4 regions of the Paenibacillus sp. P2(2022) genome follow, and region 4 is predicted to be linked to each of the others. Evidence: riboswitches for the same ligand, from Rfam matches in the RefSeq annotation. Region 4 holds a riboswitch; each other region holds the start of a gene.
The links. A riboswitch is a leader RNA that binds a small molecule or an ion and turns the genes downstream of it on or off. The one in region 4 is predicted to bind thiamine pyrophosphate.
Positions count from the first base shown of each region.

Region 1 (7,921 bases), on a different contig from region 4:
GTAGCTGCCAAAATCCTTTTTAATCTGTTCAGCCAGCGGTCCGCTTGGGTTTCCACCGCCTTGAGGGCTCATGATCGTCCAAAAAAGAGTATGCAGATAATGACCTGCACCGTTAAATGCCAGTTCACGTTCCCAATGCTTTACGAGGTCAAAATCACCTGTTTTTCGGGCTTCTTCCAGTTTCTTTTCCGCTTTATTCAGATCATTCACATAGCTCAAATGATGCTTGTCATGGTGAATACGCATCGTTTTTTCATCAATGTACGGTTCAAGCGCATTATAAGGGTAAGGAAGCGGAGGGAGCCGATGTCCGCCAATAGGGACCGGGCGACCGATTAAGGACTTTTCTGCTGGCGAAGGTTGAGCCTGGCCGGACTGGACGCCTTTAGTAGCCCCAGAACCCTCTCCTCTCATGCCGGCATGCCGCTCTCGAAACGCTTGCTCCGGGTAATCCTCACCCTCTGCCGCTACATGATACAACCCAGCGGCTCGCGCGATGGAGCCGGGCTCTTGAAAGGGAGTGGTTGAGATCAGGAAATATTGACTTTCATGTGCTGCGTGTATTACAACTCCGGCGGATTTTGGCTGTTGACGCAATGCATGACTGTGTTCAGTCAGCAAACCTAGCTGCCGTACATATTCTTGTGATTGACGGTTCGCGGTTTGCAGCAAATCGTCCAGTCGACGATTTAATTCCTGTGAGGCAGGCTGTGAATTCAAGCCTGAAACAGACAACGATTTCTCTCCAGTTGCTGATGCGTCTGATCCCCTTGAATGTGCTGATGATTCATCCAGCTGGTGTGTATGTGCTTGAGGAACAGACGACTCTTTTTTCCATTGATGCTGCCATGCCTGTTCTGCCGGATCAAGCGCGCTCCGTTGCTCTTCGAGCAGCTCGATGGCGGTGCGTTCCGTTTGTTCAAATACGGTTCGCCAATCATCCAGCAGCCGCACATAAGCAGGCTCTAGCCCTTCAGTAGCAGATTTAATCACTTCCACGTGCCAACTTTCCTGCTGCTTCCAATGACGAATTTCCTCCAGCACACGTAAGGGCAGGAAAGACCCATAAGTACTCAGCATTCGTTTTTACCTCCCGTACCCCGCTATGGCTATCCGGCAGATCTAGCAGATCTGTCCTGGATGCATATGTACCCAGTATATTCGCCGTCTCACCGTGAATATGTCTATGAACTTCCTTCATCAGGTTATACCTGTTGCGCAGAACAATAATTACTCATGGAAAATAAAAAAAGAAGCCCGTCTACGGCACGGGTTAAGTGTCCATAGGCAGGCTTCTTTAAGGCGATGATTACTTGTTTTGAAAATAATTTCTTACTTCGTAGTCGTTTGTTTATGGGCAGCAGCAGTGGTTTTCTTGTCCTCCAGCTCCTGCACACTGCTTAGAAATGTCGATACCCGTCGCAAATATTCACGAGGATGCTCTCTGAAAATAAGCTCATGTATCCCGTTTTTGACAATCCATACACTGGAAAGCGGGTTGGTTTGATTGGCAGCAAGCTTTTCCGCAATGGGGTAAGGAGCCTTTTCATCCTGTGTACCATGCACAAACATGATTGGAAACGGATAGTTCTCCTTTTTAACCTCTTGATATGGAATCTGATGCAAGCTGGTGCCGTTTAAGACTGGAAACAGCAACTCCAAAATTTCCAAAGACGGATGTCTCGGCAGATTAATTTGATTGTGAATGTTATGGTACAGTGTATCTGGCTCCAGCAGGAAGGTACTGTCCAAAATCATTGCGTCCACATCCTTGGTTTGCAAGCCCGCCTGAAGAGCGGTTCCTGCTCCCATAGAAAAGCCCCATACGATAATTTCCGACGAGCCGCGTTGCTTCGCAAGCTGAATCGCTCCAAGAAGCTGCTGGGATTCCGCCTTACCTCCGGTTGCGACGGCCTTGCTGTTTTGTGACGCGAATCCATAATCAAACATGACCACATTAAAGTTCAGACTGTGGGCATAATGCGCCAGATCATACATAGGAATCCAGCTTTCTTCGCGATTAGCCCCGTAACCATGACTGAAAATAATGGTTTTCCGCGATTGATCCGCCGGGATATACCAGCCTTGTACGATGCGGCTACCATCCTTGGCTGGGAAGCTGACATCTTCATAAGGCATGCCTTTGGCCTGCATCGGATTAGAGTACAAGGGTGCGACGGTGGGATTCGTAAGCACCCAGGCGATGTAAGCATGCAAGGCAATAAAGCAAAACAACAGAAAAAATACGACCGACAGCAGCAGAGCAATCACAACGTGCTTGAACCGCAGCATACGGGGATTAAAGAGTGGGGTGGACGGCTCCTGAACAGCGGTCTGTAGCTGAGCGTTGCGCTGGGATGTCGAAATCATGTAAGAGCCTCCTTATATAAAATTGATCTTCGAATCATAAAATTTAGGTATAATTCCACTTGAAAATAGTAGGGTATGTCCGTATAGATACCTATTATCGTATGATGGCTATTATCCAAAGTCAACGCCTGAACCGGAAAAGTAAAAATGATGCAAAGAATTGTCGATGTTTGTTCTTGTTCTGTAATATGGTTGTCACAAAAACATCTGTTTACAGTAGCCGCGACTATTCTATATAATTTATGTAACCATGTTTCATAGTGTGAAACGAATATGGATACAAGAGGAGCGGTTCACGATGGAAGACCGTAAATTAACCGTCCGCGCTGTAGAGCGTGCACTTGATATACTGCTGTGTTTTACCGCAGAATCTGATCTTGGTCTAACGGAGATTGCCTCCCAAATTGGTCTACATAAAAGCACTGTTCATCGTCTTTTGACTACGCTGGAGGATCGGGGATTTGTCGTTCGGAATGCCGAAACGGAAAAATATAGGCTTGGTTTTCGCATATGGGAGCTGTCCACGCATCTGTCCCAAAGCGATGAGCCGGCGGTGTTGTTACAGCCTGCAATGGAAGGACTGCGTGATCGCTTAGGGGAAACGGTCAGCTTGTACCTGCGGGATGGAAGCATGCGTATTCGCATACAAGCCGTGCAGAGCAATCAGGCGATCCGTAGGGTTGCGCCTGTGGGTGCGCGTATGCCGCTGGCTGTGGGAGCCTCCAGCAAGGTGCTGGCGGCCTTTATGCCACCGCAGGAGCTGGAGGTATTGCTAAGCAGTGAAGAATGGCCACCTTCGGTAGACCCGGAGGTTTATAAAGCCCAGCTGCAGGACATTCGTGAGAAGGGCTATGCGACCAGCTATGAAGAACGTGAGCCAGGAGCTGCGGCTGTGGCCGCGCCTATTGTGAACCGAAAGGGACAGGTCACGGCGGCTTTATCTGTATCCGGCCCGGTCAGTCGACTTGCGCCCGAGACGCTGCATGAGTTTGCACCGATTTTGATCGAAGCAGCCAAGGAAATGGGGCTTATGCTTCCGTGACAGTAATCAATACAAAAGGAAATCATACAAGGGTTGCCAAAGCTATAAATTTAAAGTAGTCTGATAGAGATGGCGGGATGTCTGTTATAGCCGCCAATTCATGTGAATAGAAAGTATCACAGTTACTGGGGGAGCCTGTAATGCGGGCTGAGATGGAATCAGGCAAGATTCCGGACCCTTTGCACCTGATCTGGATCATACCAGCGTAGGGAAGTAATCGGCCATTGAAATGTATACGCAGCTGCTGTCTACGGCCGCGCATTGGAATATGATTATTCCACGTGCGATCGGTTTGGATAGCTGTCTCGTTTGATTAGCCGGTTCCCTAGGGAACCGGCTTTTTTGCATAGATCAGCGCCACCCTGGGAATGGTTCCGGATCGGTGTGTCATTTCAACGATACGGGAGGAATGGACCATGAAACCGACAGAAACAAAAGGAACGAAAGAAACAGGAATGAAATCAGCAGATGCAGGATTGGCGGGAATAATAGAAGTAGAGGGAGAGAAGGCCAAAGCGGAGCAAGCCAGTGGGCTAAAGCCCTTTCCGGGGAGCCGTAAGGTGTATATTCAAGGTTCTCGGCCGGATATTGCTGTGCCTGAGCGTGAAATCGCGCTACAACCCACACATACCCCGCAGGGCACCGAGCATCATGACCCACTGCGTGTGTATGATACCAGCGGTCCGATGACGGACGAAGCCTACCAGGTCGACATCCGTCAGGGATTGCCACCATTACGGCGAGCTTGGGCACTGGAACGGGGAGATGTGGAGGCTTATGAGGGCCGCGCCGTCAAGCCGGAGGATAACGGGATGAAGCCTGGTTCCAAACGTGAGACAGTGGAATTTCCCGGCGTGACCAACCGTCCGCTACGGGCCTCGCAAGGGCGTACTGTGACGCAAATGCACTATGCGCGGCAAGGGATCATTACGCCTGAAATGGAATTCGCGGCGATCCGCGAAGGTGTAGAGCCCGAGTTTGTACGACAGGAGCTGGCGGCTGGACGAGCTATTTTACCTTCAAATATCAATCACCCGGAAAGCGAACCCATGGTCATTGGGCGCCAATTTCACGTAAAGATCAATGCAAACATTGGGAATTCCGCAGTTACGTCCTCCATCGAGGAAGAAGTGGAGAAGATGACCTGGGCTGTGCGCTGGGGCTCAGACACCGTCATGGACCTGTCTACAGGCCGGAATATTCATACAACGCGCGAATGGATCATCAGGAATTCTCCCGTACCGATTGGAACGGTGCCGCTATATCAGGCACTGGAAAAGGTGAACGGCGAAGCTGAGAAGCTGACGTGGGAGCTGTATCGAGACACGCTGATTGAGCAGGCGGAGCAGGGAGTGGACTATTTTACGATCCATGCGGGTGTATTGCTGCGATATATACCGATGACGGCGAATAGAATGACGGGAATTGTATCCCGGGGCGGGTCGATTATGGCAGCTTGGTGCCTTGCACACCATCAGGAGAACTTTTTGTATACGCATTTTGAAGAAATCTGTGAAATTATGAAAGTCTATGATGTGGCCTTTTCTCTCGGGGATGGTCTGCGTCCAGGGAGTATCTATGATGCGAATGATGAAGCACAATTTGCAGAGCTAGAGACGTTGGGCGAGCTCACGCAAATTGCATGGAAGCATGATGTCCAGGTCATGATTGAAGGGCCAGGACATGTCCCTATGCACAAAATCAAGGAGAATGTGGATTTACAAATGGAGATTTGTAAGGAAGCCCCCTTTTATACTTTAGGGCCGCTGACGACGGATATCGCACCAGGATATGATCATATTACCTCAGCTATCGGGGCGGCGATGATCGGTTGGTTCGGGACATCGATGCTGTGCTACGTTACGCCGAAGGAGCACTTGGGTCTGCCGAACAAGGATGATGTCCGCGAAGGAGTTATTACCTACAAAATTGCCGCACATGCTGCCGATCTGGCGAAGGGTCATCCGCGGGCACAGCAGCGGGACGATGCTTTGTCCAAGGCGCGTTTTGAATTCCGCTGGCGCGATCAGTTCAATCTCTCGCTTGACCCTGAGCGGGCATTGTCCTACCATGATGAAACGCTACCAGCAGAGGGGGCCAAGGAAGCCCACTTTTGCTCGATGTGCGGTCCCAAGTTTTGCAGTATGCGTATCACGCAGGACATTCGTGCCTATGCGGCCGATAAGGGACTGAATACTGAGGAAGCCGTTGCCGCCGGGATGCGAGAGAAGGCAGAGCAGTATCGGGAAGCTGGGCAGTAAAAATCGGTAGCGATACAAAAGTCAATCAACTGGGAAGCCTCAACGAAAAGTACAGTTAAGCTCGTCAGAGGTTTATTTCCATAAACGTATGAGCAAGGTTTAGAAACGCGTGAGTAACAAAAAGCCGTGGTTCTCTACAGTCGATGTAGAAAACTACGGCTTTTCAGCTTATGTAAAGCGGGATCATGCTACCGGATTAACGGAGCTTTATTTTTTACCCATTTTTTCATTCAAAATGTCCTGAAAGCTGAGCTTCTTCTCCGAGCTGTCTTCTTTCTTCTGCATACTCACCGCGTTGGCACGTTGGTATTGGTGGTGAAAAGGCATCAGGGTGTGGACAGTTAAGTTCATTGTATTCATGTGGTCATTCCTCCAATTCCATTTTGTCAAATTCAGATTGAGTTGCTTAGGACGTCTGTATAGGACTATGTATATGTACTTGATGTCGTAATGCCGTGTAGGTTGCTTGGTAATGTTTCAATCATTATACCCGCATTTATCCAAAGTAAAACGCTTTTGACATAAAACAGGAAGATGGTCGTATGTGTCCAAAATGTGTATTAGGAGGATGGTCATTTTAGGGGAAAATGTGCCTAGGGCCTAAACAAGGGCTAGAGGCCCGTTTTCTCAGTTTAGTAGTCGGGATTGTGTTTTTTTGTCGAATAACCTTGTATTAGCGGAATTTTGCGGAATTCTAAGGTTGGACTAAGGCAGTCTGGTGGCGAATTAAAGTGTCAAAGTTGTATTGACTTTATGTTGGGTAGTGGATACCATGAACTGGTTGTCAGCGTATTTTGGCAAGAAGAGTCAGCCAATCCATCTGGCAATTCATCCGTTGAAATGTTAGAGAGAGGATTAGAGCATATATGAAAAAAAGTATTGCAGATATCGTATTTATTATTCTGGGTGCGTTTTTTTTCGCGCTGGCTGTTAATCTGTATGTGATCCCGAATGAGTTTGGCGAGGGGGGCGTTACAGGGGTCACGATCATCTTGTACTACCTGTTTCAGTGGTCTCCCTCGATCGTCAATCTGGTCATTAATGGCTTGCTGCTGATTGTCGGATATAAATTTTTGGACAAGAGAACGACTCTGTATACTATAATTGCGGTCGCTTTTAACTCGCTGTTTTTACATTTAACAGTCAACTGGCGGATTGATTCGCATGAGCCGACGATTAATGCCGTATTTGCCGGAGTTTTGGTAGGGGTCGGCATTGGCTTAATTGTACGGGTCGGTGGTACAACGGCAGGAACGGTCATTTTAGCCCGGATTGCCAACAAGTATCTGGATTGGAATATCAGCTATGCCTTGTTGTTTTTTGATCTGATTGTCGCCTTCTCTTCCTACTTTATTATTGGCCCGGAAAAATTAATGCTAACTATCGTTATTTTGTACGTCGGTACGAAAGTTATGGATTTCATGATTGAAGGATTGAATCCGAAAAAAGCGGTCATGATCATTTCGGAGCATCAAGACAAAATTGCCGAGATGGTCATTACACAAATGGATCGTGGAGTCACCGTCCTGTCAGGCCACGGATATTACACCAAAAATCCAAAAGAAGTTTTATATATCGTCATTAGCAAACAAGAGGTGTCAGCGCTTAAAAAGATTGTGAAAGCTATCGATACAGCAGCATTTATCACCATTCATGACGTACGGGACGTATTCGGAGAGGGCTTTTTGGATATTTCGAAGTAATTTAGCAATGCGAAGGCAAGGATATAAGAGAATACAGTGGCAAGCCGGTCCTGAGAGGATCGGCTTTTTTGCATTTAGCAGTGAGAATGTCTTTTGCTAATCGCATAATTTCTCTTTTACTTAGCCGTGGATATAAAAATATAAATTGCTGATATGTGTATAATATGAATTAAATCAGCTCTAAAAGGAGAACTTCCATGCGAAATAGATTAAATATTTTTAATGTGTTGTCCTTTCTTGTGTCCGCTTTGCCTTTCGTCATCTACCTTTTCATGTATCCGACAATGCCCAGAAAGGTAGCAATCCACTACGGTTTTAATGGGGTGGCTGACCGTTTTGTTGACAAATCCTCTCCTGAGGTATGGTTGTTATGTGGACTTAGCCTCATATCATTTATGATTATGCTTTTGCTTCAGCCTATTCTCAGACGTCGATTCAAGAGCCAAGAAGGCTCTGAAATGTTGAAAAGCCTGCCTGGTCTCATTACAGTTCTTATATCTGTTGTATTCTCGACCATAGGCATGTGTTTTCTTCTGAATGCTTCG
Region 1 covers NZ_JAKWFI010000009.1:39,575-47,495, reverse strand. Annotated here, with positions in the region: gene MMB75_RS21870 (Fe-Mn family superoxide dismutase) at 1-1,080, opposite strand, end outside; gene MMB75_RS21865 (alpha/beta hydrolase) at 1,333-2,370, opposite strand; gene MMB75_RS21860 (IclR family transcriptional regulator) at 2,669-3,412, shown strand; TPP riboswitch at 3,530-3,641, shown strand; gene thiC (phosphomethylpyrimidine synthase ThiC) at 3,829-5,673, shown strand; gene MMB75_RS21850 (hypothetical protein) at 5,881-6,033, opposite strand; gene MMB75_RS21845 (YitT family protein) at 6,540-7,376, shown strand; gene MMB75_RS21840 (DUF1648 domain-containing protein) at 7,574-7,921, shown strand, end outside.
Region 1: it holds a riboswitch for thiamine pyrophosphate, as region 4 does, so the genes downstream of both, thiC (phosphomethylpyrimidine synthase ThiC) here and MMB75_RS23635 (ABC transporter substrate-binding protein) in region 4, are expected to answer to the same signal.

Region 2 (7,921 bases), on a different contig from region 4:
GTCCTTTTAAGCCTCCTACGGTCACCTCTTTGTCATATTGATGTGGAAGACTCGTAGCCCCAATCCAAAGCTCGTTATTCTGTTTAGGCACGAGGTAAACATCGTCGGCATAAATGGTATAATCCAACGGATGGTCCTTCAAGGAGACTGCTACCACTTCACCCTTGACTGGATAAAGAGGATAATCAAATCCAATTTGTACTAGCAATTTCAAGCTGTCCAAGCCTGCGGCAATCACGACCTGATCGCAGGAAAAAAATCCACTATCCGTTCGCACACCGCAAACTCGGCCGTCCTGTATGATCAGTTCCTCGGCATGAGTTCCAGACCATATTGTTGCTCCCAGCACCGCAGCTGCCCCTGCATAAGCACGGCAAAGCTGAACAGGGGCCACTTGTGTCTCCTTTGATCGGTATATAGCCCCAATTACTTGATCTGCCAAGCCCGGAATCCGTCGAGCCAATTCCCTGGCATCCCACCAAATAGGGCTATCATCCTCTCGGATATTCGCAGCATTCCAGCGCCTTTGGCCCTCTGTTTCTGAACGAAAAGGGGTCACAAAACCTTCGGTACGAAAATTCACTGAAATACCCGATAAACGCTCCAAATCACAGACAAGGTCAGGGAATGCATCTCGACTTGCGCGAGCAAATCGTGCCAGCTCAAGGTCTGAGAACTCTTCACTTTCCGCTGCCAGCATTCCCGCCGCTGCTCCTGATGCTCCCTCACCGGGGATACATCGTTCCAGCATAATTGTACTTCGTCCCTCCTTAGCCACATGATAAGCAATGGCACTGCCGATCACACCCCCGCCTATGACCAAGCATTCTGCGTGTCCTATTGCTTTTTTCTCTGTATGTGTCTTTGACATATGTTCCGTGTCTCCTCTCCGGTGAGCATTCTGCTTTCCCTTCGTCTCGTTTTCTTGCTACAGGTCGTGAACTACAAGATCTACCATTCGCCTATATTCCATCGCTGCTGCAACGGGTGACTCTGCTTCCCATATACCAGACATCACCGCAATTCCGCTTGCTCCGGCATGATAGAGCTCTGGAACATGATGAGGTTGTATGCCTCCCAACGCTATCACCGGAATGGCCGACAATCTGCAAATGCGTTCAAGCTGTGCTACACCCCGCGGTACAAGACCGGCCTTACAATAGGTCTCATATACATGACCAAATAGTACATAGTCTGCTCCCCCCTGCTCAGCGGTCTGCACCTCCTCCAAGGAATGTACAGACACTCCACAGCGTGTACCCACTGGAAGCAGACTTTTCGCATCCATCACAGATAACCCATTAGCAGGTAGCTGGACAGCTCTTGCCAAGGTAAGTAAAGCTACGTCCATACGGTCATTTACTACAATTTGCTGCAAAGGAACTTCCTGCTCGATCATGCTACGAGTCAAAGAAAGCAAAGCAGAGGCACCCTTCTGTTTCGAACGTGCGTGTACATAATGAATATAAGGACAAATAGCGGCAGCCACTTTGGGTACATCCACACAGGAGACACTTTCCATCGTAATTACGTGTAATTCGATCTCATTTTCACCTCACTTGGACTAAAAAATATAAAATAATCGTATAAGCTGAACTATATTGTTGCAGCTCCCTATTGGGTAATATCATACGGAGCCAGCCACATGTAACAGCAATAATGAAAGGAGATCATTTGTAAATCCGTCTACGGAAGCTCGAACAAATGAAGATGAACGAAACGCAAAAAGCCACTTCCCAGAGGAAGTGGCTTGACAAACGTTCAAAATCGAACGGACTATTATATCCGTAAACGTATATCGTTCCCTGTGCAAACAAAAGTAAAGAGCTACTACCTTGTTTGTACAGTACTCACTTCCCTACGCTGGCATAACCCAGATCAGGTACAAAGGGTCCGAAATCCATTTATTTCGTCTCAGCCGCATGGGCGGCTCCCCTAGTGTAACTATTTTATTGTATCAGCTAAAGATAGCTTAGCATATTTTCCTAATTCTGCAAACCCCACCTTGTGTTAAATCTGTCAGAACTGGATTTTAGTTAACTTTACTAGACCACTCTTCTACATTCCACGTTTTGGTTACCCAATCCTCGTAAAAGTCCGGTTCGTGGGATACAAGCAATACGGTCCCTTTGTATTCCTTCAAAGCGCGTTTGAGTTCATCCTTTGCTTTGACATCCAAGTGGTTGGTAGGCTCATCAAACAGTACCCAGTTGCTCTCACGCATTAACAGTTTACAAAGGCGGACTTTAGCCTGTTCTCCACCACTAAGCGCAGACAAAGGCCGGGTGATATGCTCATTCTTCAAACCACAGCGCGCCAAATGCGCTCGTACTTCATGCTGATTCAAATGCGGAAATTCATTCCATACATCGTCAATCGGTGTAATTTTCTCCGCCTTTACTTCCTGTTCAAAATAAGCAGGCTGCAAGAAATCCCCTTGATAGGTTTTTCCGCTGATTGGAGGTATTTTCCCGAGAATGGTTTTGAGCAACGTAGACTTACCAACACCATTGCAGCCAACAATTGCGATCTTTTCGCCACGTTCGATCGTCATGGACATTTTAGGCAAAAGGGCATGAGTGTAGCCAATTTCAAAATCAATACCCTCAAAAACCGTTTTCCCGCTCGCACGGGCTTCTTTGAACTGAAAGGTTGGCTTTACAGCTTCTTCAGGCTTATCAATACGTTCGATCCGATCAAGCTGCTTTTCACGGCTTTTTGCACGGCCTGATGTAGATGCGCGCGCTTTATTGCGCTGAATAAAATCTTCCTGTTTCTTAATATATTCCTGCTGCTTCTCATATGCATCAATATGCTGTGCTTTGTTCAGATCCGCCATTTCAAGAAACTTTTCATAGTTAGCTGAATAGCGGGTCATCTTAGCAAATTCAAGATGGTAGATTACATTAACGACTTGGTTCATAAATTCAGTATCATGTGAGATGAGGATAAAAGCATAGGGATAATCCTTCAAATATCGCGTAAGCCATTCAATATGCTCCACATCCAAATAGTTGGTAGGCTCATCCAGCAGCAATACATTTGGCTTTTCCAACAGCAACTTAGCAAGAAGCACCTTTGTCCGTTGCCCACCACTAAGTGCTGCTACATCCCGATCCAGTCCGATGGCAGAGAGACCTAATCCATTCGCCATTTCTTCAACCTTCACATCAATGAGGTAAAAATCCCCCATATCCAATTGCTCTTGAATTTCTCCCATCTGTTCCAGCAAAACTTCCAACTCTTCGGGAGAAGCCTCTCCCATTTTGTCTGTAATTTGCATCATTTCCTTTTCTAGTTCCAACAAAGGAAGAAAAGCGTCTTTTAATACATCACGTACTGTTTTGCCCGGCGTCAGCTTGGTGTGCTGATCCAGATAGCCATAACGTACACGTGGAGTCCATTCCACTTTGCCTTCATCTTTAAGCAATTTTCCAGTCAGAATGTTCATGAGTGTCGATTTACCAACACCATTAGCTCCTACCAATCCTACACGTTCCCCCGCAAGTAATCGAAAGGAAACATTTTTAAATAATGCACGGTCCCCAAAGTTGTGGGATACATTTTCTACAGTCAATAAACTCATAAGCTGTTTTTGGCTCCTTATTGTCATCGGCACTGCCGAGTGTTCTTATTTCATCAATCTTTCGTTTCTTTCAAAGCCTTATTGTAGCACATTCGGCACCCTTATCGGAACATTGAAAACAGCGAATTTTAAGGTTTTCAGATGGATAGGCCTAAAAAAAGAAAGCCAGCTGATGTTAGTCAAGGGTTCCACCAACATTTTAATGAAAATATACGCTAAGGACATGGCTTATTTTTTTGCCCTCCTTGCCCTTATTAAAACGGATTTGAAAGTAGTAGAAATCGACATCGGCCAACTTGATATTGGTCAACTCGCTTCCCAAAAGTCGGTAAATAGCAACGTATTCACAATCAATATGTCTTGAAGGTTTTTCGCTTGCTAAATCATATCGAAGTAGCGCTTAATCTCCTCTTCGGTAGGTACATAAGGAGTTTCTTTGCTTCTTTTGGCAATTTAAGCTTCAAGCTTAGTTCTAAAATGTTGGAACAGCGTTGAAGTTAGTATACATAAGCTTACAATTCCAAATAATGAATACCTTAATAATTGATAAGTTCTAATAACAATTAAAAAACAGAACTCTATGTAGACAGTCCTCATGAGTATCGAAGGAATAATAAAATGGAGAAAATGTAATTATCCCGGCCTGGGTTCCGGACCGGGAAGAAATAAAATATAATTGGATTTATTTATCTTTCAGCAGACATGGCAATTTCTTTTGATTCATGAACTGTTCCAAATGGATGCTCAGGCGGTGCATAGATAACGTATATCTTAAGGGGCATATTTCCTGTATTAATTACATTGTGCCATTTTCCAGCAGGTATCATAATTGCATAGCCATCATAGGCCATCACTTGAAAATCTAATTGGTCTTTCCTATCCCCCATTTGAACAAGTCCCTGACCTTCTTCAATACGTATGAATTGATCAGTTGTTGGATGAGCTTCTAAACCGATATCATCGCCAACATTAATACTCATCAGAGTCACTTGTAAATGTTTTCCTGTCCATATAGCGGTACGATAATTTTTGTTTTGTTTTGCAGCCTGGTCAATATTCACTACAAATGGACTTTGTCCATAATCTCTTAATATTGTCTTTTCATAGAGATTACTGTCGTTATTATACCAATTGTAGTATTGAGGATCATAACTCCTATAATTGTAATTACAGCTGTTATACATAGGAATATGCCATGGAAAGTGATGGCATGATTTCTGGTACATACTCATTCTCCTTTATTTGATTTAGTGTTTACTTATCATATGCGGCTGCCTATATAAAGGACTAAAAAACCTTCAACAATAGGCAAAAGCCTAATTGATGCCAAGACAAAAATATTCACAAGCGTTTTCGTCCTTCACTTCAAAAGACGTTATTACTTAAAGTTACATTTAATACCATATAATTCCAATTTGTATCATCTTCTTTGGAACTCCCCCGGTAAGTCGAGTATTAAATTCCATTTATTTGACTCACTCTTTAAAAAAGCAGTGACCATAAAGGCAAAAGACTAGGCTGGCACTGCTTCTATGGTGCTATCGGCTTGGCTTGGAGATTCGTCTATTTCTCTGCCCATTTCAAAACAAAGTTCTTCCCGACTAACGTCAGATTAAACTCCTATTAAAACAGGCCAACCTTTTGGTTGACCTAATAATACGAAACCCACCCCGGAGGGTGATTATTTTAAGCTGTTATGATATTGGTACTCAAAATAACCAGCAGCTGCCGCAGATTTTTCATCCGTAAAACGCTCAGTCGCTTGAAAAGGGGTTGGATATGAATCTCTATAAAAATATTTCATTCCAGTACCCGGTTCTATGCCACCAATAATAGATTGCTTTCGGACGACTCTTCCACCACCAAACCCATAGTTATTGTAATACCTGTCTCCAACTGGAATACCTTGGATAAACGCGATCATACCCACATCATCTATTGTGTTATACCACTCCTCTTGTGAAATGAGTGGTAGGGTGAACGTATAGGAAATGCCATTCCGTGCTGCTTTTTCGTTATGGACATTAATCAGTCGAGCCATATCTTCCTGAATGGTGCGAACAATGGTGGAACGGCGTATTTGCTCAAAGGTTAATGAATTGTTCAGTAACGAAATGGGGGTCTGACCCTCAAGCTCTTTTTGAAACCCCTCCACCCATCTGTGATTCTGCGCATCATAGGCATGTAGATAATTATCCAGGGTGAATCCCACACTATTGCCTGCGGAATCAACATAGGCATAAGGCTTTTTTTCGCTCCACTTGGGGCCTATAACCGCTTGTCCATACGCATCTTTATAGGATGATGAAGCGAACGTATAATAACCATCATAATCCAGTATCACAATAGCTGGTATGTAATTCAATAACGCACGTTGTGCTGCTGTATCCCCATCAATGTCCATATTAAGGAAGAAAGTGTGCAAGAACGTGGCCAGCGCTTCTTCTTTATCTACACGAAAAAACTTATCTGATCCGTATCCGGCCTCGCGTTCCTGACGTTCATTCTGTGAGAGCACAACACCTGCATCCTGAACTGCGGTACGGAGAGCAGACGTATATTTCATTTCTAGCTGCTGTACTTCACGCTGATTCTGCACTCGTAAATCACTAACCACACCAAAGGGCAAAAAGAGTAGGATAAATATAACTGCAAAATCAGTAATCTTCATTCAAAACCATGCCCCCGTAAGAAGCTGAAACTGCCGGCTTATCGTTATCTATTCCACCCAGAAGCCATGATTTGTATAAATCCGCAGGAGTCCGATTCGTATTATATAATCGTACTGTAAAATAATCACCGGCCATCAAGGTATACCGACGTATCTGTTCCGACTTGGGCTGCGAATGATCAGGAAACAGTACAGGTAAGATTTGCGGGTTATAGTAACTATCGTATACAACTTCATAATTACCCAGAAAACTGTCTGGCTTCGCCGCATCTGCATAATTCGGTACATATTTTTTGTGCATATGCTCCAAATCAACTTCGTACGTATTGCCTGTCAGCTCCAGATCACGTATAAAATCGTTATACATCGTCGGTGTAATGTAACCTTTGGTTCTTACCATATCAACAAAATGTACAGTCGAATGATATGTATTTAACCCGGATATATCATCCTGCCGTTCAGCAGCTTGAGCTGCGGGTACGATGTACAAAAGTAATACAGCTAGCAGTGCTCCCAACAGCTTAGATATTGTTTGAACCACTTCAGTCCTCCCCCAATTTCCCCCCAATTTCTCAAAACGTACAGATGTTATGTCTCCATTCCCATTACGCTGTGAGTACATGGCATATATAGAGGAAGCATCCAAGGTAGATACATCAGGCTCAAACGGTTCAGAATATACATCGTACTCTGAACCGTCAACTTGAACCGAAATCCCCTCCTGCAAGTTCAAGCGAATGGTCTGAATGACTTGAGTCCCTTTAATCCGTTGCGGTGTCTCCACCCCTATAGTACGGGAGATCCGTCCCTCAGATTGCTCCTCCTGCTGCGACCTTAATTCCAGTGCGCTATCCAGTTGACTGGACAAGTTTGCTGCTGCTGCACATGCGGTTACAAATAGAATAACTGACACACCAAGCCGCAGCATACTTGAAGCGTGATCAGACATACTCACGACTCCCTTATAACTATTATTCTTGCTGTACTACTTAAGACTGGGTAAACAACAACCCACGTACCACGTTAGATTTGTCTTTAACGATTTCAGCCTTGAATTTACCACTTGGATTTACATATTCATTCTCCTTTTCATTCAGTGTATTCGCGATTTTTCCTGTCTTATCACTGCCGCCATTCACAGCGCCATACTGCTCACTGTCTGGACTAATGTTCAGAGCATTTCCGTACCACTGTCCTGACATGTTTTTTCCAGTTTTAATCTGAATACCAAACTGGTCCTTTCCCTGAAACTTCCGCAGCGCATTGGTTACCTGTGAGCCGCTAATCGTTGTGCCGTCGTATACCGTAAAAGAGGCTTGAGACAATTCGGTCTGGATATCGGCGAAATTGTTTTGTGCCGTTTTAGTGGCTTCCTGAGCTGAGATAAACAGTATAACTACAATCGTGATTAGTGCGATGGTCAAAAAAATCCCAGCGGCTACCTTTAATGCCGTTGATGCATTATTCATCTTTTTCTCTCCTCAACTTGTAATATTGGTTAAGCATTATTGAACTTACTTACTGAATTTTTTGTATTTGCTCATAATAGCTATCCATTTGAACAAAGCTCATTCCAATCAGTGGAATTACCAAATATAAAAAGATAAGACCATACATTGGGGCAAAACCAATCATCCTCCCCCAGATCGCCTTGCTGTCTATTA
Region 2 covers NZ_JAKWFI010000001.1:1,272,077-1,279,997, reverse strand. Annotated here, with positions in the region: gene thiO (glycine oxidase ThiO) at 1-871, opposite strand, end outside; gene MMB75_RS05820 (thiamine phosphate synthase) at 929-1,522, opposite strand; TPP riboswitch at 1,839-1,947, opposite strand; gene MMB75_RS05815 (ABC-F family ATP-binding cassette domain-containing protein) at 2,033-3,586, opposite strand; gene MMB75_RS05810 (hypothetical protein) at 3,759-3,950, shown strand; gene MMB75_RS05805 (cupin domain-containing protein) at 4,273-4,812, opposite strand; gene MMB75_RS05800 (hypothetical protein) at 5,268-6,257, opposite strand; gene MMB75_RS05795 (hypothetical protein) at 6,244-6,798, opposite strand; gene MMB75_RS05790 (hypothetical protein) at 7,247-7,726, opposite strand; gene MMB75_RS05785 (hypothetical protein) at 7,776-7,921, opposite strand, start outside.
Region 2: it holds a riboswitch for thiamine pyrophosphate, as region 4 does, so the genes downstream of both, MMB75_RS05820 (thiamine phosphate synthase) here and MMB75_RS23635 (ABC transporter substrate-binding protein) in region 4, are expected to answer to the same signal.

Region 3 (7,921 bases), on a different contig from region 4:
TTGGAATTCAAATTAGTAGAGCGAGCGACTACTTGATCTCCTGAGTATTCCTTTTTATCCGGTGCTGAGCTATTCAAGTCACATAATTGAGGTGTTATTTTATGCAATATAGGTTAACTGATACTCACTTATATATACTTGAGAATTCTAGGGTTCTCTGCTTTGCACGTCCAACAAATGCTTATAAGGATTTAGGAGAATTAATGGAAAATGGCACGCTCTATCATATTTCGGTACCAGAAGATTTCGAATCTTTTGATCATAATAAAGCACTAACTCCGGGTGAGGGAGGCGACTTCTTTTTTGAAGAGTTCCTTAATCCAGTACTAAAATTAATAAATGAAAATAAAAAGTAAAAAATAAAAAAGGACTCCATAACAGCATAAATCCCCAGGAGTCCTTTCTTTACACAATACTCTAATTCAAACGAATTTCTAATAATTCCATTTCGAAAATTAAGTCAAAAAAACATGTATAGATCGTAAGTAGAATTAATGATTCAAAATAGGTATTTCCCCAAGCAGATTCTTTAAGTTAATGGAATCCCACGGCATATGTTCGGTTATACCTAACCCAACTACATCGGTTTCTTCAGATAGTTCTTTAATCAGATGAAGTAGTTGAGGTATTTGCATTGTTCCCGCAGGAGAAAGATTATAGGGAGCTTCAGGGTTGGCGAATAATAAAGAACGAAATGCTTTTGGATCAAGTACATCTAAATCAAGGTGAATCGCCAGGTGCTTGATGCCGCTTTCTTTAATCCACTCTTTTATTGATTCGGTACTGGTCGTTAACTCTTGGGTCCCAGCAGTTCGAATCCCTAATCTTTGAATTACTTCAGTATCTGTTTCTGTAGTGGTAACACCTAACCTTTGAAATGTCTCTGAAAATGCTTTTGTTTCTTCTTCTGTAGGAGCTGCTAATCCAGCGATAAAGACATTTTCAGGCTTAAGAGGAACTTTCACATGTTTTGCAAACTCCTCATCTCCTTCTCCCAACAGATTCCCAAGTGGTAATGTATGTCCGTTATCATAGCCCACATATCTAACTAAATCACTGTGAGCATCGATCCAAATTAGCCCTAATTCTCCACCGTATCGTTCGTTCAAATAGGCAAACGGGGCTTGCTCGACTAAACAGTCACCACCAAACATTACTATGCGATCTGGCTTATGAGCGTCAATGATATGTTGAGCAGCCTCTAATTGTTCAAGTAGCTGTTTTCTCCCATACATACCGTTCTCGTTATCAAGCGGAGTTCCATCATAAGCTTGAACTGGAACATGAATAAGGGGTTGATCATTGTCTGGGGCTAGCCAAGCCAGCAGTTCAGCTCCAAAAGAGTAGTTAGGATTGTTTCCTCCTTGCCATTGCGGCATTAACAGGCGTATTGTTTTAGTCATATTTTCTCTCCTTTACTTCAAATTACGGTTAGTATAAACTGAACGCAAATAAAAACGTAGTACGCACTAATTTGATAGGTACTACCCGAAAGGATAGTGTGAATATGAGTATGGCTGAATTTAAAGGTAAAGTTAAAAATATTGAAGATACACCTTTTGGTTATACAGTGTCAGTCATTGGTGGTAAATGGAAAATGGTTATTATTTATCTTCTGGCCGAAAACCAAGTGGTTCGCTTTAATGATCTGAAAAGACAAATCGGAGCTATTACATACAAAACATTGAGTTCACAGCTAAAGGAATTGGAAGCGGATGGATTGGTGAACCGGAAAGAGTATCCTCAAGTTCCGCCTAAAGTCGAGTACAGTCTCACAGAAAAAGCGGAAACACTATTGCCTGTTTTGGAAGGGTTATGTGAGTGGGGAACCAAAAACCAATATAATTAAATATCGTTTTCTAATTGTTCTCGAATGCTATACGAATATTAGAAAAGACGATTGACATATATTTATAGTTAATCAGGTATTCAACGAGCTCAAGTGCACTGGGGATAGGAACGCTTAAAAATCAGTATCATTTGGGGGATGTGATATTTTGACTATGGCAATTATTTTATTTGTAGCGAATATTCTACTTATTCTTGTTTCAATCGTTGGTATTGTTCTGTTCATGGGGATATTGTACAGGGGGTACATTTTGCTAGGATTACTTATTGCTGAGAAAAAGAACACAAGAAATCAAGCTGTAAAAGATTAATTTTATGACAACACAGAGCCTCATTTCTACTTTATTAGTGGAAATGAGGCTCTTGCGTAAACAATAAAAGTGACATAATGGGGTAAAGGAAGGGACATAGCATTTTATAGCTTTTGGGACATCCCCGGATGTTTGATGCTTAGCACTACCTTTTTCTTTAGTTCCTCTGCAGCAGCTCGAATCTGTTTTGCCTGCGTCACAGCCGAAATCACCGCTACACCATCGGCACCCGCACCTACCACTTCCTCCACACGGTCTATCGTAATGCCACCGATCCCGACGATGGGCAGATCAATTCCCGCTTTGCGCATCTCATGTAAAATGGCTGGACCCTGCACCGCATGAGCATCATCCTTTGAGATGGTGGGATAGATGGGTCCGACGCCGAGATAGTCCGCACCTTGCAGAATGGCTCGACGTGCTTCCTCAATCGTATGGGCGGAGACGCCAAGGATTCGGTTTCCGATCCGCGTACGCACAGAAACAGCCGATTCATCGTCCTGACCGATGTGAACACCGTCGGCGTTGAGCTCAAGAGCCAGCTCCACATCGTCATTGACGATAAAGGGGATACCAGCGTGGTGGCACAGATCTTGTAGCTGACGCGCAAGTTCAAACATAGGAACCCCTGTTAACGCGCTACGGCCCTTTTCCCGGAACTGGATCATGGTTGTGCCGCCAGCAAGAGCCTCCTGCACGACCCGATTTGGTTCCGCGAGGCAGTTCACGCTTCCAACAACCAGATACATCTGTAAATGCCGGCGCATGATCTCAGGTAATATTCGACCGCTCATTGGAGTATCTCCTGACGACGGCGGTAGGCCCAATGATTGGTTGGACCGTGTCCCTGGCCCAGATACAACGTATCTTCAATCGCCGCCTGAATGAAGGCTCTTCCATTCAAAATAGCTTCTGGTACAGACACGTCTTTCCCTAATTCAGCGGTAATCGCTGCTGAGAACGTACATCCTGTTCCGTGTGTGTGGACAGTTCGCACCCGCTTGCCGCCCAGCTCTGTGAAGGTTGTTCCGTCAAAGAGCAGGTCAATGACCTGACCGCTGTTTTCGCTCTCCTCATCGTGGCCGCCCTTGATCACAACGAATTTGGGACCCCGGCTGCTAATATGTCTCGCAGCTTCACGGCGTCCTTCCATCGTACGAATGCTTATCCCGGTTAAGGCCTCCGCTTCCGGGATATTTGGTGTGACGACCAGGGCCAAGGGGAGCAGGTCGTCGTTCAAAGCTTGCACCGCTTCTGGTTGCAGCAGCTTTGCGCCCCCTTTGGCAATCATTACAGGATCGACGACAACCTTTTCCCAGCCGAACTTTCGGATCTGCTCGGCTACCAGGCGGATGATGCCTGCATCAAACAGCATGCCAGTCTTTAGGGCGTCGACTCCAAGATCTGATCCTACAGCTTCGATCTGTTGCGCTGTTGCTTCCTGTGGCAGCGGATATACACCGTGAACTCCCAAAGTATTTTGTACCGTTATGGCCGTAATAGCTGACATGCCGTATACGCCAAGCTCCTGAAAGGTTTTGAGATCGGCTTGAATTCCAGCCCCGCCGCCACTGTCTGAACCGGCAATCGTCAGCGCTCTCGGTACATGCACGTCTCTCATCGCGCACCACCTGTTGTAGTTGTTCCAGCTTCACGGATCGTGACATGCCCCTCTAGCGAACCAGTATGTAGTTTGGCAAGCTCGTCGAGAAAGGCAATCTGGAAGCTGCCCGGCCCCAGCTTTGCGGTATGCGCTGCGGCTCGAGAAGCTGCTGCACCGTAAAATGCCAAACCTGCTGTGCCTGCGAGCAGCAGGTTGGGTTCAATTGCTGCAAAGGCACCCAACACAGAGGTCAGCAGGCAGCCTGTTCCGGTTACCTTCGTAAGCAGCGCGTCTCCGCCACTAATCAATCGTACTTCAACCCCATCCGTGATGACGTCCTCTTTTCCAGTGATGACAACCATGGTATGGAGCGTTTGCGCAGCCCGAACTGCCAGATCGACATTACTGCTGTCAGCACTGTCGCCTGCATCTACCCCTTTAATTTCTCGGGCTTCTCCGATCAGATGAGCGACTTCGGCTGCATTGCCTCGTACTAGTGAGATGTTAACCTCGTTTAGAATTCGTAGTGCTGACTCGGTTCTAAAGCTAGTCGCTCCTGCACCGACCGGATCTAACAGAACTGGAACACCGTGAGCATTCGCCGATTGTCCAGCAAGGATCATGGCATCCACCAGCTCACGGTTTAGCGTACCGATATTTAACACGACGGCGCCCGCTATTTTGGCCATATCTGCTACTTCCTCGGGTGCATAAGCCATCACCGGGGAAGCCCCTAGTGCATATAGGCCGTTGGCTGTAAAGTTGGTGACCACCACATTGGTTATATTATGAACGAGGGGGTTGCTGTTTTGTACCTTTGTCAGGAGCGCCGAATAACTTTGTTCCCATATATTCATCATGTTTATCCTCTCTCATCTATACTGATTATTCCAAGACCGTAGCGCGCATCTGGACGGGCCATTGTTCCTGCTTATAAGCCATATCCCAGAACATATATTCCAGCTGGCAGCTTAGCATAAAATGCTCAATCATCCGCTCTCGCTCGGCAGCCGTGGCGACTTTCGCCCAAGCATCCACACGCTCTCGATATTTGAAGGTTACATCTTCAATTTGGTTGCCATAGAAGCAAATCCACTCATAGAACGGATGAGACTCGTCTGGTCTTACCTCATCCATTAGCCTGCGTCCAATTTCAAGATATGTCCATGGACATGGTAGCAGCACGGCCATGATTTCCCCAAGACTACCCTCATGTGCGACGGTCAGCATATGGCGGATATAATGATGAGCGGACGGAGCGAGTGGATATCCCTGCATCTCTTCATAGGTGACACCTGCGATAGCACAAAAATTTTGATGCGGATGAACCTCGCTGTTGAGAATAAAAGAGATCTGTTCGTTAAATACAGCCATATCCTCCCGGCTCGTGCTTTTGGAGATTGCGATGCCGTAAATCCGCATGTAGGCGTTCAAATATTCAAAGTCTTGTTTTACATAGTGAATCAGCTGTTCCCTTGTTAAATTTCCTTCAGCAATACCTCTCACAAAGGGATGCTCATAAATGGCTTGAAAAATGCCATCCGCCTGCTGACGGAGCTCTTGCGAAAAACTCATTTCCCCACCTCCAACAAAAATGGAGAATAAGAAGTCCCGTAAGATACAATTCTCGGAACAATGCCAAAAAGCCGCCCCGAAAACTGGAGCGGCTTCAACATAGGTTCAATGCGCAAAAACGCCTGAAACCCTATATAGAAGGCTCCACTTTCCTACGCTAGTACGAACTAGATCAGGTTCAAAGGGTCCAAGATTCATTCTTGTCTCAGCCATAATGGCTCCCCTAGTGGACTTTCCTATTCTTTTGACTAATACTGTACATTCGTTCCTATGTTATGTCAAACTGCTTATGCCTAGTGAAGGATTAGTGAGGGTGTTGGATTACACTTTCCACGGCTTTGACCCTCACATATTCCGGTTTCCACATTGCATCCCGAATGGCTTGCTCAATATTTGGAAGGTGTGCCTGAGCTACCTGATCCTGAATTGCGGCCTTTGCTACCGCAACCGCAACCGCAAACGAAACATCACGTAATTTTCGAATATGGGGCAGCAGTGCGCCGCCAAGTTCATTCGAATCTACGGCGTTGGCAACGGCATCAGCTGCTGCGGTAAACATGGAAGGAGTGATTCGTTTGGCCTTGACCACAATTGCGCCTAGACCCAGTCCCGGGAAAACAAAGGCATTGTTCGCCTGACCAATTTCAAATTTCGTACCGTTATAGGTGACGGGCTCAAAGGGACTTCCCGTAGCAATCAATGCTTTGCCATCAGTCCATCGTATCAAATCCTCGGGTACCGCTTCAGCCAGATTGGTAGGATTGGACATGGGCATAATGATCGGGCGTTCCACATGCTTTGCCATTTCCTTGATAATCTCTTCAGAAAAGGCACCCGCTACACCGGAAGTCCCAATTAAGATTGTAGGTTTTACCTGACGGATGACCTCCAGCAACGGTATTTTGCCGTCTTCCGATCGGGACCATGAGCTGATTTCTTCCTTTTTACGCACATATGGTTTCTGATAATCGAGTACATCTTCCATATCGTCCGTTAATAATCCGCGATAATCAAAGGCCCAAAATGACTTGAATGAATCTTCTTCAGGAAGCCCGTCCTCGATCATAGCTCCTCGTATTTGGTCGGCGTTGCCGATTCCTGCTGCCCCCGGACCAAAGACAAGTATTTTTTGTTCACGTAGCGGAGTTTTGGTGACACCTACCGCCGAAACAATCGCAGCTAATGTGACTGCTCCTGTGCCCTGGATGTCATCATTGAAGGTGAGAATGTTTTGACCGTATTTCCCTATAATGTGGCGTGCGTTCACGCTGCCCACATCCTCCCAATGCAAAAGCGCTTTCGGGAATTGTGTTAACGTTTTGCTGATAAAGGTATCAATAAATTGATGATAGGCTTCTCCGCGAACTCGTTTATGACGGTTTCCGATGTATAGCGGATCATTCAGCAGCTTTTCATTATTCGTGCCCACATCCAGTACAATGGGCAGCACCCGCCCGGGATGAATACCTGCCGCAGCTGTATATACAGCAAGTTTGCCAATAGCAATGTTAATTCCCCCGACCCCCCAGTCACCAATTCCCAAAATACTTTCTGAATCCGTGACCACGATCAGGTCAACATCCTCACTACGCAATCCGGAATTATAGAACGCCTGTCCGATACCGTTCGGATGATCTATTGATAAATATACGCCCCCAGGGCGGTTGTACTCATGGCTGTATTCTTGAATGGCGGTTCCTACAGTCGGTGTGTAGACTACGGGCAGCATTTCACTCAAATGGTCGGTTAGCAGCCGATAGTAAAGCACGACATTCCGGTTATGAAGGTCGTTAAGTGAAGCATTTTTACGCAGCATGGTGGGTTGTGCCAGGAATTGCTGATATGCCCGAACGCTCTGTTTTTCCAATGAAAGGACAGTGGGAGGAAGAATTCCTTCCAAGCCCAGTTCTTTGCGTTCTTCTTCTGTAAATGCCACCCCTTTGTTCAAAAGAGGGTTTGCTAGCACGTCCTTTCCTCGTAAGGGAGTAGATAATGACCCATCACGATTGACATGAAATGCTTCCATAAAAATACCTTCTTTCCCTATATTTTAATAATTATTCATGATGGAAAATGACATGTTGTCCATAGTATGGACGTACGAATTGGTTTTATTCGCCTATCAATCTATGACAAAATGACCATATGTGTATCTTTTTATTAATCCCATAGAACTAATTTTGTTTTCGGATTCACCTTGTAATTCGTATAGTAGTAGTCCTGATGAATCAGGTCTAAATGCTCTGTTTTTATCAAATATGAAAAATAGTTTTTCTTCTCTTGAATGCTTATATATCAAGGGATGTGAGCTATTTTGTTAAGAAAATATGAAGTATTTGGACATTAATTTAATCTTACTAAGCAAACATTTTTAATTCTTTTTCAACAAAATAGAACTATTCGGAGGAAAAGGAGAGGTTTGTGTGCAGGGACCTATAGCCATTTTTAGCGATAATAACAGGGCTATTGATTATCCCAATGTGATTTGTTTTTACCAATATATACAGTGCGAGGACACGGAGGAAGCTTCAGTCTACGAGGGCGCAAGTTGCTGCCTGATAGATTATAGGGAGCCGGGGCAAGC
Region 3 covers NZ_JAKWFI010000005.1:267,721-275,641, forward strand. Annotated here, with positions in the region: gene MMB75_RS18230 (LacI family DNA-binding transcriptional regulator) at 1-36, shown strand, start outside; gene MMB75_RS18235 (hypothetical protein) at 102-356, shown strand; gene MMB75_RS18240 (arginase family protein) at 492-1,403, opposite strand; gene MMB75_RS18245 (winged helix-turn-helix transcriptional regulator) at 1,508-1,849, shown strand; gene thiE (thiamine phosphate synthase) at 2,264-2,953, opposite strand; gene thiD (bifunctional hydroxymethylpyrimidine kinase/phosphomethylpyrimidine kinase) at 2,950-3,780, opposite strand; gene thiM (hydroxyethylthiazole kinase) at 3,777-4,622, opposite strand; gene tenA (thiaminase II) at 4,648-5,337, opposite strand; TPP riboswitch at 5,470-5,572, opposite strand; gene MMB75_RS18270 (NAD-dependent malic enzyme) at 5,642-7,363, opposite strand; gene MMB75_RS18275 (glycosyltransferase) at 7,761-7,921, shown strand, end outside.
Region 3: it holds a riboswitch for thiamine pyrophosphate, as region 4 does, so the genes downstream of both, tenA (thiaminase II) here and MMB75_RS23635 (ABC transporter substrate-binding protein) in region 4, are expected to answer to the same signal.

Region 4 (7,921 bases):
TAATTCATCAGCGCCCCATGAATATCTGTTGTTTCCATGATCCGCAGATTCACCGTAGCTTCATCGTGGGATTTGTTAGCTGCCCAGGATGGAGCGGCTGAAAACACCAGCAGGCTACAAGTTACAACTGCCGCTGTAAACCCTTTAAACCAATTTTTACGAAATAACAAAATATACCCCTCCTCATTAAGGTGTATGCCTCATATACATACTTTTGCACATATATGTAAGCTTTGAACCCACCATTCCTATTTTAATCCAACGCCAGACAAAAGAGTAGTCATTTGCTTAGAATATTTATGAAAAAATAATTATTTTGCGTATAAAAAAAGCCAGTAAATCTCCTGAAAAAGTTGGAAATTTACTGGCTTGTCCGTTTATATTGTTTCTATTTCGTCCACACCTGGCGCTCCGTTTGTTGACCCACGTACTCAATACGAGTCGGATTGACGTCTAAGATGACATAATCGGGATCATCTGGTCCGGAAAACCATTTTTTCAGAGAATCATTCCACACTTGTTTGCGTAACCCCTCATCAGCTGTAATCTGGACGGTAGCCTCCACTTCCAAGACTTCCTTCGTGCCACCCACTTCATAGCCCAGCAGCAGATAAGCATTCGGATTGTCCTTTAGCTCATCCACTTTATGTGTTTTGCGATCCGTCGCCAGATGAATGTTCATTCCATCGTTAAAAAGGGCCATATAGCGTACTTTCGGTTTTCCGCCCTCTACCGTACCTAACGAGCAAAATTTGTTGTTATCCAAAGCCTTCACAATGGCTTGTTCCAGCTGACTGCGATCCAGTGTCTCCGTTTTACCCACAGTACAACAACTCCTTTTTACGAATTAGAATTCTATAGGGCTATGCCACTTGGCACCAGCTCTCCTAAACATACAGTGTAGCTGTTCTAAAAATAACATGACCAAACAGATCTGAATGATTCATGTTCATTTTCAGATCAAAGCTCACAGTAAAAGTGTACCCTGTCGTTCGGCAAATGAACCGTGAGCGCTTCCTCAAAGCTGGACAGCCCCGCTTTCAAGGCATATAATCGTCGTAGTAAACCCGAATAAACGAACCCATTAAACCATACAATGCCAGGGGTGCTGGAATCGGCCGGCTGAGAGTGTGTCCCAAGACACTGACCCTTACAACCTGATCTGGGTAATGCCAGCGTAGGAATGCTTAAGCAAGATGTGCCTTTTATTAAAACAGGACATCCCTTACTTTGGTATATACAAGCGCAAGCGTCCCGGATCTCGGGACGCTTTTTTTGTTGAAGATAAAGTTGTTGGAAAGATTGCTTCCGGCAGATGTGATTTTTGTGAAAATGGGGAATATAAACTGTCTGATTGGACGGATAACGGGTAATTAAAAAGGAGAGAACACAACGATGAAGCGCATGAAAATGTTAAGCCTGGGTCTGATCAGTCTGTGGCTCATGGCTATGACTCTGACCGCTTGCGGCGGCAATCCCCCTACATCTCAAAAGGAGGTTCCTGCTGCCGACACTTCAACGTCTACCTCGGCAAAGGGGCTCAAAGATGTTAAAGTGGTGCTCGACTGGACACCCAATACGAATCACACGGGACTCTATGTCGCCAAGGACAAAGGATTTTACGAAAAAGCAGGCTTAAATGTCCAAATTGTTCAACCTGGTTCAGGGGGAGCCGACCAAATGGTTGCTTCGAATGCTGCACCTTTTGGTATCAGCTATCAAGAAGGCGTCACTCAGGCTCGCATCCAAGGCGTACCGCTCGTATCCATCGCTGCGGTGATTCAGCATAACACCTCTGGCTTCGCAGCTCCGGTAGACCGCGGAATTAAAAGCCCGAAAGATTTCGAGGGTAAAAGCTACGGCGGCTGGGGTTCTCCTGTAGAAGAAGCGGTCATGAAATCCATCATGGATTCAGACCAAGGTGATGTGAGCAAAGTGAAAATCGTCAATATGGGCAATGCAGACTATTTTACAGCCGTGAAGCGGGATATTGACTTTGCCTGGATTTTCTACGCATGGACCGGGATTGAGGCCGAGCTTCGAGGCGAGCCCTTGGATATGCTGTATGTAAAAGATTATTCCAAAAGTCTCGATTACTATACACCTGTAATTGTGAGCAATGAACAGACGATAAAAAACGATCCTGACCTAGTCAAAGCGTTCATGGACGCTACTGCACAAGGCTATGAATACACTATCGCCCATCCAGAAGAAGCGGCGAATATCTTAACTAAAGTTGTGCCAGAGCTGGACAAAAAACTGGTACTTGCTAGCCAAAAATGGCTAAGCCCGCGTTATCAGGACGATGCCACGCAATGGGGCTTACAAAAAGCAGAGGTATGGCAAAACTACTCGGATTGGATGTATGAACGCAAGCTGCTCAGCAAACCTTTGGAAGTCGATAAGGCCTTCACAAACGACTTCTTGCCCAAGCGTTGATCATTTTGTTAAATCGCTAAATAAGACTGGACTAGAGAAGTGAACGAAGCGCCACTACGCGGACGGATGATGCTTCCCATCGCCACCGCCCCCCGGATTTCTCGTATAAAGCCCTCAGCAGGGTAGAAATCCGGGGACAAAAGCGACCGTTTTGCTTGTACAGCACCATTCCGTCCAATTCGTTCTCGTTCCACTTGGTTTATTTCTCTAATCTCATAGTATCTAAGCGCAAAAACAGGTGCGCTTATGTAGAAAATACCGTACAAAATACTGTACAACCTAGCTTTAAAACTAAGTGGCTTTTAAGGCGGTTGGTAGCGGAGCGGTTCATTTGAATCTGAAGAAGCGAAGCGGTCTCCCCACCTTAAACCACCATATCTTTTTTACTAACACTCCAATAAAGGACAGGTGAAATTCACATGGCTAATACACTGCTCAGCATTCAAGTAATCCCTAAAACACCTAATAACGAAGACTCTTACCCCTATGTAGACAAGGCGATTGAGGTCATCCAGCGTTCCGGTGTCAAACATCAGGTGAATCCATTGGATACGACCATGGAGGGCGAGCTCGACGAGTTGCTGAAAGTGGTTAAAGAAATGCACGAGGCTTTGACGGAAGCTGGAAGTCCCAGCGTCATTTCACAGATCAAAATTGCACATAACCCACAGGGCATCAGCATGAGCAAGCTGACCGAGAAGTATCGCCCATGAATCCGAAAGGCAAGAACGCATCCTGGTGGAAAAGCGTATGGCCGCCCCTTGTGGCGGTCCTCTTCTTTTTAGCGGCTTGGCAGGGAGCGGTTTCCTATTTACATATTGAATCCTGGCTGCTGCCAGCTCCATCCCTAATCGTACAAGAGGGTATGGCGCAGTCGGCGTTGTTTGGTGCCCATACATGGGCTACGATTCGCCTGACGCTTGCGGGATTTGCTATAGGGACAGCAACAGGACTGCTGATCGCCATCGTTCTCCATACGATTCCTTTTCTCAAATCTGCTCTGTACCCGCTCCTGATCCTTAGCCAAAACATTCCGATCATTGCCCTCGGTCCGTTGCTCATGGTATGGTTCGGTTTTGGCGTGCTGCCCAAGCTTATGGTCATTACATTAGTATGCTTTTTTCCCGTGGCTGTAGCAGCCATGGACGGGCTGACACGGACAGACCGTATGATGATGAACTACATGCGGATGTCGGGTGCAAGCCGCAGGGCTATTTTTATGAAGCTGGAGCTGCCACACTCCCTGCCACAAGTCTTCTCTGGCGTTAAAATCGCTGCTACCTACAGTGTGATGGGCGCGATTATTGCCGAATGGATTGGGGCCAGTGAAGGAATTGGATATTATATGTTGCTGCAAAAATCTGCCTATCGTACGGATCTCATTTTTGCCGCTATCGGTATTATTGTTACACTCAGCTTACTGATATTTGTCGTTATTCTACTACTGGAGAAATGGTTGGTGCGCTGGAAACCCGATCAAGAATAGCCTCCACATATTGCATTAAAGCATTAATGAAAGGACGTGGCACATATGAGTCTGCATCCGACGGACTTGACATCACCACCTGTGGCTGATGAACAGCAACAAGCCGGAGAACCGCAGGTAATGACACCTGCTCCTCCTGCTTTGGAATTGGACGGGATCAGCCTCGCCTTCCGGGAAAAGCGAAGCTCACTGCCTGTACTACAGGATGTATCCCTTACCGTTAAGCCAGGCGAATTTGTCTCCCTCATTGGTCCGTCAGGCAGTGGCAAAAGTACGCTGTTTCACATCATCGGCGGGCTGCTCAAGCCGCAGCAGGGACGTATTCGTATGCATGGACAGGACGTGACTGGTGAACGCGGTCATATTAGCTATATGCCACAGCAGCCCGCCCTTTTCCCGTGGCGCACCACGCTGGACAACATACTACTCGGGCAGGAAAATGCACCGCGAAAGGATGCAGTAGCGGACTCCCGATACGTCAGCGAACGTGAACGGCGCAAAGAAGCCTTGCAATGGCTTGAGCAGGTTGGGCTGGGCAAGTTCGCGAAGGCGTATCCGCATACGCTGTCTGGTGGCATGCAGCAGCGAGCGGCCTTTCTTCGCGCCCTGCTTAGCCCGCAGGAGCTAATGCTGCTGGATGAGCCGTTCAGCGCACTCGATGCGTTGACACGCGCAGATATGCAGCAATGGTTATTGCGGATGTGGGAGAAGAACCGCCGCTCTGTGCTGTTCATTACCCACAGCATTGAAGAAGCGCTGTTGCTCTCCGACCGCATTTATGTGCTGTCGGCGCGACCTGCTTCAGTGATGCATGTCGTAGACGTTCCTTTTCCTCGCCCGCGTAGGGAAGAAATCACCCTCGATCCACGCTTTATGGAATGGAAGCGGACAATGACTGGCTGGATGCGTGAGGAAAAGCACAAACTGGACGGCGATATGGACACCGCTGAAAGTGTCCGTAAAAACACCTCTGACGGCGGGGTAAACCATTATGAATGATCGGAATGTGCACTCTGCATTGAGATTGAACGCGACAGCAACTGTTCCCTTAATCGACGCACACATTCATGTAGACAGCTACCCACCTGAACAACAGGAGCTATTGCTCGCTTCGCTTGTCGACAACCATGTAGAAGCCATCGTAGCTGTGTCCATGCATCTAGCTTCCAGTCAAGCCAACTTGCGCCTGGCTGAGCGTTGGCCCAGGCTAGTACGTCCAGCCTTCGGCTTTCATCCAGAACAGGCTCTGCCATCACAAGCCGAGCTTGACCTGTTGTTCCACTGGATGGACGAACATGTACACCAGATGGTCGCGGTGGGTGAAGTCGGCTTGCCCTATTACAATCGGCTGGAGGCCTCACGCAACGGAGATGCTTTTTACCTCGCTCCCTACATAGTGCTACTGGAGCGTTTTATCCAGTTTGCAAGCAAGCATAGCAAGCCCATCGTGCTGCACGCCGTTTATGAAGATGCAGACATGGCCTGCGACCTGTTGGAACGTCACGGCGTTACGCAGGCGCATTTTCACTGGTTCAAGGGCTCTGCCGCCACGACCGAACGTATGGCCCGTAATGGCTATTATGTGTCCTTCACACCGGATCTCCTGTACGAAGAAGAAATCCGCAGTTTGGCAAGACAGTATCCGTCTGATCAGGTCATGGCAGAGACAGACGGTCCATGGCCATTCGAGGGCCCTTTTACCGGACAGCAGACACATCCACGGATGACTGCCGAGGTCATTCGCGAGTATAGCAAGCTGACCGGTCAAGATGAAGCTACTGTCCGTCAATTGTTTTATGATAATACGAGCCGCTTTTACTCCCTGTCCAATTCATAAAGGCATATCAGCTATTTACTAAAAGGCTCACAACCATAACTTGTAGTCAAAGCAAAGAACCTCCTTATATACACGAAACTTTATCATGCGTAATTAAGGAGGTTCTTGTAATTTTACATACACGTGTTGCTCAAATGCAGCTCATCCATTGCAACGTTTTTTGACGTTGCTCCACTTTATTGCTTCAAGAAACCCTTCTGTTCCAAAAATGGCTTCAACTGCAAACGCGCTGGCTCAGTCAATCTCGTCGCCATTTGCTCAGACCAAGGTGTAGAGCGTTGACCGCCCGTACGTTCCTTCAGATATTCAGCTGATGTATGGTCGTATACCTCTACAGCTTTCATCGTCTGATTTTTATCGTAACCGTTCATATGCAACACACCGGACAGTGGAAGACGTGGACGCAAGCCCGTTTCCTGATCCGGTACACCAATGCACATACCGAACACTGGATATACCAGCTCTGGTAACCCTAACAACTCGGATACCTCTGCTATTTTAGTACGAATGCCCCCGATGTAAACGATGCCCAAGCCGAGTGATTCAGCGGCCACTGCTGCATTTTGTGCAGCTAACGCGGCATCAATGGTTGCAACCGTATAATTTTCGACGGACCCTTCGTAGGAAGGCTGGCCTGGCTGATGATGAATCGTCACCTGCTTCAAACGATACAGGTCTGCGCACCACACCAGAAATGTAGGGCATTGCTCAACATAAGCCTGCCCTCCTGCCAACTCGGCCAGTTTTGTTTTTAAGGAAGGCTCGGTAACGGCAATAACGGTATATGCTTGCACATTGCTGGACGAGGATGCCATTTGGCCAGCTGCCACAATAGCTGCGAGCTGCTCGTCGGTAATGGGGTCTGACTTGAATTTTCGCACAGACCGATGGTTCATCAACAAGGAAATCGTATCATTCATGACGGCTTCACTCCTAATCCATAATATAAGCTCTTTATCTGCTTCAAGCTGTGAGTACACGAAAAGGTTCTTGCATACTTGCATGGCACTCCTACAAATATTATGAAACTTTCGCTGATGATAAGCAACCTGACGCAATGAAAGATGGCACCATGGATTAGACAAATGAAAAACTTAGCAAAAAAGCAAGTACGCACAAAGCTAAAATTGTGCGTACTTGCTCCAAATTACAAATCGATCTTGCTGCAAATATCCAGCAGTATGCGTCTGCCTAATACATCAAAACATTTACAGCTTCACGCGCTGGAGACGCAGCGCATTCAGCACGACCGAAACAGAGCTGAATGCCATGGCCGCTCCCGCCAACCATGGAGCAAGAAAGCCTAAAGCAGCAATCGGAATGCCGATCACGTTATAACCGAGCGCCCAGAACAGATTTTGCCGTATGTTTGTCATGGTCCGCCGGCTCATTTCGATCGCGTCCGGAATGCTATTTAGGTTACCACGCATGAGCGTAATATCGGCAGCCTCCATGGCCACATCTGTACCCGTGCCCATTGCCATCCCTATATGAGCTGTAGCCAGCGCCGGCGCATCGTTAATACCGTCCCCGACCATGGCTACGATCTTGCCCTGTTCCTGAAGTCTCTTTACCTCTTCGGCCTTTCCTTCAGGCAACACTTCCGCCAGCACCCGTTCAATTCCCGCCTGGGCGGCAACGGCCCGCGCCGTCCTTTCATTGTCACCCGTAATCATGATGACTTCAATGTTCATCGCCCGCAGACGGGCAACAGCTTCTCGTGACGTTTCTTTAATTGTATCCGCGACGGCCACTAATCCGGCATAGGAACCATCCACAGCGACAAGCATCGCCGTTTTCCCTGCGCCTTCCAGTTCATTCATTTGCTGCTCGGTTGAGTCATCAATCGCGATGCCTTCCCTGCTCATTAACCGGCGTGTGCCCACCAATACCTGCTTGCCTTCCACAGAGGCCTTCACACCATAACCCGGAATATTTTCAAAATCCGTCGGGCTCACTAGCTCAATACCTCGATCAGCAATCCCTTTTACAATAGCTTCTGCCAGCGGATGCTCCGAGCTTTTTTCTGCCGCACCGAGCAATCGCAGCAAATCCGTTTCAGCCAGGCTGCTTGCGCCAACCATAACATCCGTTAGCTCTGGCTTGCCGTTCGTAACCGTACCTGTCTTATCCAAAATCACTGCGTTGACGGAACGGGT
Region 4 covers NZ_JAKWFI010000012.1:49,833-57,753, reverse strand. Annotated here, with positions in the region: gene MMB75_RS23645 (bifunctional 2',3'-cyclic-nucleotide 2'-phosphodiesterase/3'-nucleotidase) at 1-170, opposite strand, end outside; gene MMB75_RS23640 (pyridoxamine 5'-phosphate oxidase family protein) at 389-823, opposite strand; TPP riboswitch at 1,092-1,201, shown strand; gene MMB75_RS23635 (ABC transporter substrate-binding protein) at 1,396-2,439, shown strand; gene MMB75_RS23630 (hypothetical protein) at 2,448-2,633, opposite strand; gene MMB75_RS23625 (MTH1187 family thiamine-binding protein) at 2,859-3,152, shown strand; gene MMB75_RS23620 (ABC transporter permease) at 3,149-3,925, shown strand; gene MMB75_RS23615 (ABC transporter ATP-binding protein) at 3,971-4,924, shown strand; gene MMB75_RS23610 (TatD family hydrolase) at 4,917-5,762, shown strand; gene nfsA (oxygen-insensitive NADPH nitroreductase) at 5,939-6,682, opposite strand; gene MMB75_RS23600 (heavy metal translocating P-type ATPase) at 6,971-7,921, opposite strand, start outside.